2 linked regions of the Immundisolibacter sp. genome follow. Each later gene encodes a partner of the first gene's protein in a complex. Links are inferred from orthologs where the notes say so. Each region holds a gene or a part of one and is shown in the gene's direction. Other genes may lie near its edges.

Region 1 (7,913 bases):
CGGAGCATGCGCCGCGCGCCGCCGAGGCCGGCTGCGTGGTGATCGACAACACCTCGCACTTTCGCAATGACGACGACATCCCGCTGGTGGTGCCGGAGGTCAACCCCGGCGACATCGCCGATTACCGCAACCGCGGCATCATCGCCAACCCGAATTGCTCCACCATCCAGATGGTGGTGGCCCTGAAGCCCCTGCACGATGCCGCGCGCATCCGGCGCATCAACGTGGCGACCTACCAGTCGGTGTCCGGCACCGGCAAGAAGGCAATCGAGGAGCTGGCCGGCCAGAGCGCGGCGCTGCTCAATGGCCAGTCGATCGAGCCGAAGGTGTATCCGAAGCAGATTGCCTTCAATGCCCTGCCGCAGATCGACAGTTTCCAGGACAACGGCTACACCCGCGAAGAGATGAAGATGGTCTGGGAGACGCGCAAGATCCTGGGCGATGCCGACATCGAGGTGAACCCGACCTGCGTGCGCATCCCGGTGTTCTACGGGCACTCCGAGGTCGTGCACGTGGAGTTCGAGCGGCCGCTCGGCGCCGACGAGGCGCGGGCGCTGCTCGCCCGGGCGCCGGGCGTGCAGGTGATCGACGAGCGCGTGCCGGGGGGCTATCCGACCGCTGCCGAGGCGGCCGGTCAGGACTGGGTTTTCGTCGGCCGTATCAGGGAGGACATCTCGCACCCCTGCGGCCTGAACCTGTGGGTGGTGTCCGACAATATCCGCAAGGGCGCGGCCACCAACAGCGTGCAGATCGCCGAGCGGCTGATCGCCGATTACCTGGGCGACTGAGCCGGCGGTTGGTGGCGCCCGCCGTGCTGCGCTAACCTCTGGTCAAATCCGCACTGCGGCAGCGAAAAAGGGAGAGCTTCGGTGGCCAAGCGCAAGCGTTTTGGGCGAGTGATGGCGCCGGCATTGTTGTTGCCGCTGGGGCTTGCGCCGCTGGGCGCGCAGGCGCTGGGGCTGGGCGCTCTGCGCGTGGATTCGGCGCTCGGGCAGCCGCTCGATGCGCGCATCGAGCTGGTTGGCGCCACCCCGGCGGAGGCGGAGTTGGCGACGATCAGCCTGGCATCGGCCGAGGTGCATCAGCGCCTGGGCATCGACAGCGCCCTGGGCGGAGTGATGCTGCGGTTCGCCGTTAAGGTCGGCAGCAACGGCCGGTCCTACGTCGCGGTGAGCTCGCACGAGCCGGTACGCGAACCCTATATCGATTTCGTGGTCCAGGCCGTCAGCCCAACCGGCCAGGTGGCGCGCCATTACACCGTCCTGCTCGATCCGGCTGGCACGACCGTAGCGCGCACACCGGCTGCTTCCTCTGCCTGGTCGCCCCTGGTCACGCCCATGCCGGAGCAGGCCGCGCCGCGGCCGCGGGCGAATCCGTTTGCCAACGTCGGCCTGCCCAAGGCGGGTGCCGTGTACGGCCCGGTGCCGCCGGGCACGACGCTGTGGGCCATCGCCCGCCGCGTGCGTCCCGGCGATACGGATCTCGACGCGGTGATGTCGAGCATCGTGCGCGCCAACCCGCAGGCCTTCATCGATGGTGACCCAGCGCGGCTGAAGGCCGGCAGCCGCCTGAGCATCCCGGACGCCCAGGCATTGAGCGAGGCACCGGTAGCCGATGCGCAGCCGCAGACACCACCGGAGCCGCAGACGCCACCGGTCGCTGCGGCGACGGCGCCCCAGGCGCCGGTCGAGCAGCCGGCGCCGTCGTCGGCGCTGCCGACACCGAGTGAAGCCGCGCCGACGCCTGATGCCGAGGTGCGTGTATTGCGCAGCGAGGATGCCCAATCGGCCGCCGCGGCGTCAACGGCGCCCGCCGAGGCGCCCGGCAATCGCGTGCAGTTGCTGGAAGAAGCGCTGGATGCCGCGCAGCAGCAGAATGAATCCCTGCAACAACGCATGAGCGCCATGGAGGCGCAGATCCGGACCCTGACCGAGCTGGTGAAAGCGGAACCGAATGCGGAACCGGCAGGTCGGCCGGTCGAACAGGCGGCCGCCGGTGGAGCGGCGGACGCCGCTGCGCCGGCTTCGCCGCTAACGCCCGCTTCGCCCGCGGTTCCAGCATCGGTTGCTCCCGCTGAGGCTGCGGCCGATGCAGGTGGCGGCTCCAGCGCTTATCTGGCGGCGGCGGTTGCAGCATTGGGATTGGGTGGCTTGCTGCTTTGGGTGCGGCGGCGCAAGGCGGCGAGCCAGCTCAGGCCGCTGCTCGACGACGACGCGACCAGTGCCAGCGGGGCGGTGGCGCCAACGGCGGGCTCTGCCGGGATCGCGGCAGAGGCGGCGACCCGGGTTGAATGGGTCGATCCGGTGGTGGCGCAGCCCGCGCCGGTAGAAATGCCGGCGGCGCCGTTGGCATCGAGTGATGACGGTTTCGGCGACCCGGTCGACACCCAGATCGACCTGCTGACGGCCTATGTCGGCATGGCGGACGGCCCGTCGGCGCGGCAGATTCACGACGAAATCCAGCGCACGGGTACGCCGGCCCAGAAGGCGCAGGCCGCCGCTCTGCTGGCCCGCCTCGACGCCTGAGGGCAGGCGCCAGCCACCGTTTTGCGGATCGCTCTTAACGTCGAATACGACGGCAGCGCCTACTGCGGCTGGCAGGTGCAGGCGCACAGCCCGTCGGTGCAGGAAGCGCTGGAAAAGGCCCTGTCCAGCGTTGCCGACGAGCCGATCCGGGTGGTGGCCGCCGGGCGCACCGACACCGGCGTGCACGCGCTCGGGCAGGTGGTGCATTTCGACACCTGCCGCGATCGCCCGCAGCGGGCCTGGCTGCGCGGCGTCAACACCCGCCTGCCGGGCGATGTGCGCATCCTGGGCGGGCATCCGGTGGCGGATGAGTTTCACGCCCGCTTCAGCGCCATTTCGCGCCATTACCGTTATCTGATCCTGAACCGCCCGCAGGCGCCGGCGGTCGGTCATGAGCGTGTCGCCTGGGAGCCACGGCCGCTGGACGTGCCGGCCATGCAGATCGCCGCAGGGCAGCTGCTGGGCGAGCACGATTTCAGCGCCTTTCGGGCTGCCAGCTGTCAGTCGCATTCGCCCTGGCGCACGCTGCACCGCCTTGATATAGCCCGTCACGGCCCGTGGCTGGTGATCGACGTGGTCGCCAATGCCTTCCTGCACCACATGGTGCGCAACCTGGTCGGCACGCTGCTGGACATCGGCACCGGCAAGCGCCCGCCGGCCTGGGCGGCGCAGCTGCTGGCCGGGCGCGACCGCACGCTGGCCGGGCGCACGGCGCCGCCGGCCGGCCTGTACCTGGCGGCGGTACATTACCCGCCCCACTTCGGCCTAGAACCGCCGCTGCCGCTGCTTCCGGTCTGATCCATGCCCACGCGCGTTAAAATCTGCGGCATTACCCGCCCGCAGGATGGCCTGACTGCCGCTGCCGCCGGCGCACATGCCATCGGTCTCGTTTTCCACCCCGCCAGCCCGCGCTGCGTGAGCATCGCCCAGGCACGCGCCATCGTCGCGGCGCTGCCGCCGCTGGTGAGCGTGGTCGGGCTGTTCGTGGACGCGGCCGAAAGCGCGATTCGGCAGGTGCTGGCGCAGCTGCCGCTGGACCTGATTCAGTTCCACGGCGCCGAGCCGGCGCCGGAGTGCCGGCGCTACGGCCGGCGCTACCTGAAGGCGCTGCATGTCAGGCCGGGTGCCGATCTGGCCACCGCCGCGGCGCCCTATGACGACGCGGCCGGCTTGCTGCTGGACGCCTTCGTGCCAGGCGTGCCGGGGGGCAGCGGGCAGACCTTCGACTGGGCAGTGGTGCCGGCCGAGCTGCCGCGGCCGCTGCTGCTGGCCGGCGGCCTGGATGCCGGCAATGTGGCGATGGCCATCCGCCGCCTGCGACCTTGGGCGGTGGATGTCAGCAGTGGTGTCGAGAGTGCGCCCGGCATCAAGGATGCGCAAAAGATAGGAATGTTCATGCAAGCGGTTCGAGAAGGAGACAGCCCGCATGGCTGAGGAAACGCGCCACGCCACCTTGCCGGACGCGCACGGCTATTTCGGCCGCTACGGTGGACGTTTCGTGTCCGAGACGCTGATGCGGCCGCTGCGGCAACTCGAAGACGCCTACCGTGCGGCGCAGGCGGATCCGGCGTTCCGGGCCGAGCTGGAACAGGATCTGCGCGACTACGTCGGCCGGCCGTCGGCGCTGTACCTGGCGCAGCGCTGGACGCGCGAGGCCGGCGGCGCGCGCATCTACCTCAAGCGCGAGGACCTGAACCACACCGGCGCGCACAAGATCAACAACACGGTCGGCCAGATCCTGCTGGCCCGACGCATGGGCAAGACGCGAGTGATCGCCGAAACCGGCGCCGGTCAGCACGGCGTGGCCACCGCCACCGTGGCGGCCCGCCTGGGCGTCGAGTGCGTGGTCTACATGGGCGCCGAGGACATCCGCCGCCAGACCGCCAACGTCTATCGCATGCGCCTGCTGGGCGCGCAGGTGCGGGCGGTCGAAAGCGGCTCGCGCACGCTCAAGGATGCGCTCAACGAGGCCCTGCGCGACTGGGTGGCCAACGTCGAGAACACGTTCTACATCATCGGCACCGTGGCCGGGCCGCACCCCTACCCGCAGATGGTGCGCGACTTCCAGGCCATCATCGGCCGCGAGACGCGGGCGCAGATGCTCGAGCGCGAGGGCCGGCTGCCGGACGCGGTGGTGGCCTGCGTGGGCGGCGGCTCGAACGCCATCGGCATCTTCCATCCCTTCATCGACGACCCCGAGGTCGCCCTGTACGGCGTCGAGGCGGCCGGCTATGGCCTGGCCAGCGGCCACCATGCCGCCTCGATCAGCGCCGGCAGCCCGGGCGTGCTGCACGGCAACCGCACCTACCTGATCCAGGACGAGGACGGCCAGATCGGCAGCACGCATTCCATCTCGGCCGGCCTGGATTACCCCGGCGTCGGTCCCGAGCACGCCTGGCTGCACGACACCGGCCGCGCGCGCTACGTGACGGTCGGCGACGACGAGGCGCTGGCGGCCTTCCATCACCTGACGCGCACCGAGGGCATCATCCCGGCGCTGGAGTCCTCTCACGCGCTGGCCTTTGCCGGCAAGCTGGCCGCCGGCATGCGCACCGACCAGAGCATCGTGGTGAATCTTTCAGGGCGCGGCGACAAGGACATCCACACCGTGGCGACGATCGAGGGCCTGCAGGTATGAGCCGCCTGGCCGAGCGCTTTGCCGCCCTGCGCCAGGCGCGGCGGGCCGGGCTGGTGATCTTCGTCACCGCCGGCGATCCGCATCCCGATCTGACCGTCGAGCTGCTGCACGCCCTGGTGGCGGCCGGCGCCGACGTGCTGGAGCTCGGCGTGCCGTTCTCGGACCCGATGGCCGACGGGCCGGTGATCCAGCGCGCTTCGGAGCGGGCGCTGGCCCACGGCATGGACCTGCGGCGGGTGCTGGAGATGGTGCAGGCCTTCCGGCAGACCGACCGGACCACGCCGCTGGTGCTGATGGGCTACCTGAACCCCATCGAGCAGATGGGCGTGGCGCACTTTGCCGCCGCCGCGGCCACCGCCGGCGTGGATGGCGTGCTGACCGTGGACCTGCCGTTTGACGAAGAGCCCGAGCACGCGGCGGCGCTCAAGGCCGCGGGCCTGGACAGCATCTTCCTGCTGGCGCCGACCAGCGGACCCGAGCGGGCGCGGGCCGTGGCGGCACAGGCGAGCGGATTTCTGTACTACGTGTCGGTGCGCGGCGTGACCGGCGCCGGGCAGGTGGACCTGGCCGACGTGCAGGCGCATGTCGAGGCGCTCAAGGCGCACACCACGCTGCCGATCGGCGTCGGCTTTGGGGTGCGCACGCCGGCTGCCGCGGCACGGATCGCCGGTTTTGCCGATGCGGTGGTGGTCGGCAGCGCCGTGATCGAACAACTCGAAGCCGCGGCCGCGGCCGGCATCACCGGGCCGGCGGCGCTGGACGGCGCCGTGGAGCAGGTGCGCGCGCTGCGCGCCGGCATCGAAGCTGCCGGAGGAAAGCGATGAACTGGCTGACCCGACTGGTCCCTGCCCGTATCCGCACCAGCGGCGCCTCCAAGCGGGTGCCCGAAGGGCTGTGGGTGAAGTGCCCGGAGTGCAAGGCGGTGCTGTACCGCACCGAGCTCGAACACAACCTCGAGGTCTGCCCACGCTGCGGCCACCACCTGCGCATCGGCGCCCGGCAGCGGCTGGACGCCTTCCTGGACGCCGAGCCGCGCCAGGAAATCGGCGCCGAGCTGGAAGCGGTCGACGTGCACAAGTTCAAGGACACCAAGCGCTACCGCGACCGCCTGCTGGCCACGCAAAAGGAAACCGGCGAGCGCGACGCGCTGGTGGTCTACCAGGGCGCGCTGCTGGGCCGGCCGCTGGTGGCGGCGGCCTTCGAGTTCCGCTTCATGGGCGGCTCCATGGGCTCGGTGGTCGGCGAGCGCTTCGCGCGCGGCGCCCAGGTGTGCCTGGATCAGAAGCTGCCGCTGGTGTGCTTTTCCTCCTCCGGCGGCGCGCGCATGCAGGAGGGCCTGTTTTCGCTGCTGCAGATGGCCAAGACCTCGGCCATGCTGGCCTGCATGGGCGAGGCCGGCCTGCCGTACATCTCGGTGCTGACCGACCCGACCACCGGCGGCGTGTCGGCCAGTCTGGCCATGCTGGGCGACGTGATCATCGCCGAGCCGAACGCGCTGATCGGCTTCGCCGGGCCGCGGGTGATCGAGCAGACCGTGCGCGAGGTGCTGCCGCCGGGCTTCCAGCGCAGCGAGTTCCTGCTCAGCCATGGCGCCGTCGATCAGATCATCGACCGCCGGCAACTGCGCGAGCACATCGCGCGCCTGCTCGGGATGCTGTGCGGGCCAGCCGCCGCCGCGTGAGCGCGCGCTTCAGCCGCCTGGAGGACTGGCTGGCCTGGCAGGAGACGGCGCACCCGAAGAAGATCGATCTGAGCCTGGATCGCGTGCGCGAGGTCTTGCAGCGCCTCGCGCCGCCGCTGGCCGGCGTACCGGTCATCACCGTGGCCGGCACCAACGGCAAGGGGTCGACGGTGGCATTTCTCGAGGCCATCTATCGCGCCGCCGGCTACCGCACCGGCGCCTACACCTCGCCGCATCTGCTGCGCTATCACGAGCGCATCCGCATCGCCGGGCAGCTGCCGGACGACGCCGCCCTGTGCGCCGCCTTCGAGCGCATCGACGCCGCCCGCGGCGCGGTGTCGCTGACCTACTTCGAGTGGGGCACGCTGGCAGCGCTGGTGCTGTTCGCCGACGCCGGCTGCCAGGTGCTGATCCTGGAAGTCGGCCTCGGCGGGCGGCTGGATGCCGTCAATGCAGTCGACCCGGACCTGGCGATCATCACCTCGGTCGATCTGGATCACCAGCAGTTCCTGGGCGACACGCGCGAGGCCATCGGCGCCGAGAAGGCCGCCATCGCCCGCCCTGGTCGGCCGCTGATCGTGGCCGATCCGGACCCGCCGGCGAGCGTGCCGGCGCATGCCGCTGCCGTGGGCGCGACCGTGATGCGTTACGGCACGGACTACGTGGCAACGCCTGTCGACGAGCGGGATTGGCACTGGCAGGCCAGCGGCGACGCGTGCATTTTTCCCATGCCGGCGCTGGCCGGCGCCGTGCAGCTGCGCAACGCCGCCAGCGCCGTGTTGGCCGTGCGGTGCCTGCAGGCCCGCCTGTCGGTGAACGACGCAGCCATCGCGCAGGGCGTGCGGACCGCTCAGGTTGCCGGGCGCTTCGAGCGCCGTGGCCACGCGCCCGAATGGGTGCTCGATGTCGCCCACAACCCGGAAGCGGCCCGCAATCTGGCCGCCAACCTGCGCGCGTATCCGGTTGCAGGCCGCACGCTGGCGGTGCTGGCCATGTTGGGGGACAAGGACGCCGCGGGAGTGGTGGCGCCGCTTGCGGACTCGATCGATGGCTGGCATCTGGCCGGCTT
Region 2 (2,883 bases), on another replicon or contig:
GCCCTGCTGGCCACGCTCAATCAGGCCTACACCCTGGCCGAGCAGGAAAGCCGCGCCGCCGATGCCGGCCAGAACGACATGTTCGGCGCCGTGAGCGCCGACACCGGCCCGGCACCTGCGCCGCAGCTGGTCGATTGCCCGCGCTGGAGCACCGCCGAGCGTTTGACCGCCGAGCGCGAGTCGCTCGGCCTGTGGCTGTCCGGCCACCCGATCGAGGCCTACGAGACGGAGCTGGGGCGCCTGGTCGACTGCCGCCTGGCCGATGTGCAGCGCTTCGAGGGTCGCAACGTGCGCATCGCCGGCCTGGTGGTGGGCAGCCGCACGCTGAGCAAGGGCCGGCGCATGACCTTCGTCACCCTGGACGACCGCACGGCGCGCCTGGACGTGACCCTGTTCGACGAGCAGCTGGCCGGCGCCCCGGACCTGCTGGCGCGCGACCGCCTGCTGGTGGTCGAGGGCGCGGTGTCGGTGGACGACTTCAACGGCGGCTTTCGCATCCGCGCCGAAAAGGCCCTGCCGCTGCCGGCTGCCCGCGCCGGGCGCGGCGCCAGCCTGTGGTGTGAACTCGCCACCGCGCAGGCACCGGCCGACCTGCCGACCCGCCTGGTCGAGGTGCTGGGCGCCTTTCGCGGACCGTGCCCGGTGCTGGTCGACTGCCGTACGCACGCTGCAAGCGGCCTGCTGCGCCTGGGACCGGCTTTCCAGGTGCGCGCCGAGGACGCGCTGATCGAGCGCCTGCGCGCCCTGCCCGGGGTTGCAGCGGCCGAATTCCGTTACGATCCGCCGCCCCGGATGCCGGCCGTGCGGCCTGCCGCTGCACCCTCACCGGCGGCTGCGCCGAGCTTTGCCAACACCCTCGCGGACGCCCTCGCCGATACCGCCGACTGAACCGGACCCTACCGCATGGCATTCCAGTTTCTAGAATTCGAAAAGCCGATCGCCGAACTCGAGGCGCGCATCGACGAGCTGCGCCAGACCGCCGGCGGCGGCACGGTCAGCCTGGAGGACGAGGTCACGCGCCTGCAGCGCAAGGCCGACAGCCTCACCGACAGCATCTTCGGCAAGCTGACGCCGGTGCAGATCGCACAACTGGCCCGTCACCCGGAGCGGCCCTACACGCTGGACTACATCCGGCGCATGTTCACCGACTTCGAGGAACTGCACGGCGATCGCATGTTCCGCGACGATGCCGCCATCGTCGGCGGCCTGGCGCGCCTGGGCGAGCGCCCGGTGCTGGTCATCGGCCACCAGAAAGGCCGCGACGTGCAGGAAAAAGTCCGCCGCAACTTCGGCATGCCCAAGCCCGAGGGCTACCGCAAGGCGCAGCGCCTGATGCGCACCGCGGCCCGCTTCAGGCTGCCGATCATCACCTTCATCGACACGCCCGGCGCCTACCCCGGCGTGGATGCCGAGGAACGCGGCCAGAGCCAGGCCATCGCCGAGAGCCTGTATCTGATGGCGCGGCTGCCAGTGCCGATCGTCAGCGTGGTGATCGGGGAGGGCGGCTCCGGCGGCGCGCTGGCCATCGGCGTCGGCGACCGCCTGCTGATGCTGCAGTACGGCACCTACGCCGTGATCTCGCCCGAGGGCTGCGCCGCCATCCTGTGGAAGGACTCCGGCAAGGCGGAGCTGGCCGCCGATGCCATGGGCATCACCGCCCCGCGCCTGCACGAGCTGGGGCTGGTCGACGAGATCATCGCCGAGCCACGCGGCGGCGCCCACCGCGACTTCGACACCGCCGCCGCCGCCGTGCGCACCGCGCTCGTGCGCCACCTGGACGAGCTGGACGCCATGCCGGCCGACGGCCTGCTGCAGCGGCGCCTGGAGCGCCTGCGCGGCTACGGTGTTTACAAGGAAGGGTGAGCGCCGACGCGGGTTTCGATCCGGCCCTTGATCCGGGCCTCGATCGGATCAAGGCCGCGCTGCCGACAAACGGCCCACCGGTCACGCTGCGCATCGCCTACAGCGGCGGGCGCGATTCCCACGTTCTGCTGCACTGGCTGGCCGGCCAGCGGGCCGCGCTGGCGCCGCACCGCCTGCGCGCGGTGCACGTCGAGCACGGCCTGCATCCGGACAGCGGCCGCTGGGCCGATCACTGCGCCCAGGTGTGCGCGGCGCTGCAGGTGCCGCTGGACGTGCGGCGCGTGGATGCCCGCCCGGCGCGCGGCGAAAGCGCCGAGGCCGCCGCCCGCACGGCGCGCTACGCCGCCCTGGCGGCCGACATGCAAGCCGGTGACCTGCTGCTGACCGCTCACCATCAGGACGATCAGGCGGAAACCGTGCTGCTGGCGCTGCTGCGCGGGGCCGGCCTGGCCGGCGCTGCCGCCATGCCGGGCCTGCGACGCTTCGGCCCCGGCTGGTTGCTGCGCCCGCTGCTGGACTGGCCGGCCAGTCGTCTGGCCCGCTACGCATACACGCACGCCCTGCAATGGGTGGAGGATCCGAGCAACGGCGACGCCCGCTTCGATCGCAACTTCCTGCGCGGCCAGGTCCTGCCGTTGCTGGGCAGACGCTGGCCGGCCGCCAGCGCGGGTCTCGCGCGCCACGCCACGCACGCCGCCGAGGCGCAGGCGCTGCTGGATGAACTCGCCACCGCCGACGGCGCCACGGCGGACACGCTCGCCGTGACGCAGCTGGCCGCCCTGTCGGCGCCGCGCCAGCGCAACCTGCTGCGCGGCTGGCTGCGTGCGAACGGCGTGCCGGCGCCCTCGCAGGCTCGCCTGGAAGCGTTGCGACATCAGACACTGACGGCCGGGGCCGATCGCCTGCCGTACCTGCCGCTTGGCAAACACGCCGTACGCATCTGGCAAGGGCGGCTGCATCTGACGCCAGAGCCGCTGCCGGCAGTGCCCGCCGGGCCCGTGCAGTGGCGACTGGACGCCC

Evidence for each region. Proteins that work in one complex are often made in the same cells at the same time.
Region 2: the proteins of accD (region 1) and H5U26_RS06455 are in contact, whole or in part, in a solved structure (PDB 8UXZ), measured with the Escherichia coli proteins. The link is inferred for Immundisolibacter sp. from one-to-one orthologs.

Annotation. Positions count from the first base shown.
Region 1 is NZ_JACIZD010000001.1:300,397-308,309, reverse strand. Bases 4,915-7,913 are described here. They hold accD (acetyl-CoA carboxylase, carboxyltransferase subunit beta), read left to right. Parts: upstream 4,915-5,983; coding sequence 5,984-6,844; downstream 6,845-7,913. Other genes in these bases: folC (bifunctional tetrahydrofolate synthase/dihydrofolate synthase), read left to right, coding at 6,841-7,913; trpA (tryptophan synthase subunit alpha), read left to right, coding at 5,160-5,987; trpB (tryptophan synthase subunit beta), read left to right, coding at 4,915-5,163. Also shown: H5U26_RS01475 (aspartate-semialdehyde dehydrogenase), read left to right, coding at 1-788; H5U26_RS01470 (FimV/HubP family polar landmark protein), read left to right, coding at 870-2,525; tRNA pseudouridine(38-40) synthase TruA, read left to right, coding at 2,547-3,323; H5U26_RS01460 (phosphoribosylanthranilate isomerase), read left to right, coding at 3,327-3,959; more of trpB, read left to right, coding at 3,952-4,914.
Region 2 is NZ_JACIZD010000003.1:95,591-98,473, forward strand. It holds H5U26_RS06455 (acetyl-CoA carboxylase carboxyltransferase subunit alpha), read left to right. Parts: upstream 1-903; coding sequence 904-1,863; downstream 1,864-2,883. Other genes in the region: dnaE (DNA polymerase III subunit alpha), read left to right, coding at 1-888; tilS (tRNA lysidine(34) synthetase TilS), read left to right, coding at 1,860-2,883. UniProt on the Escherichia coli protein: Component of the acetyl coenzyme A carboxylase (ACC) complex. First, biotin carboxylase catalyzes the carboxylation of biotin on its carrier protein (BCCP) and then the CO(2) group is transferred by the carboxyltransferase to acetyl-CoA to form malonyl-CoA.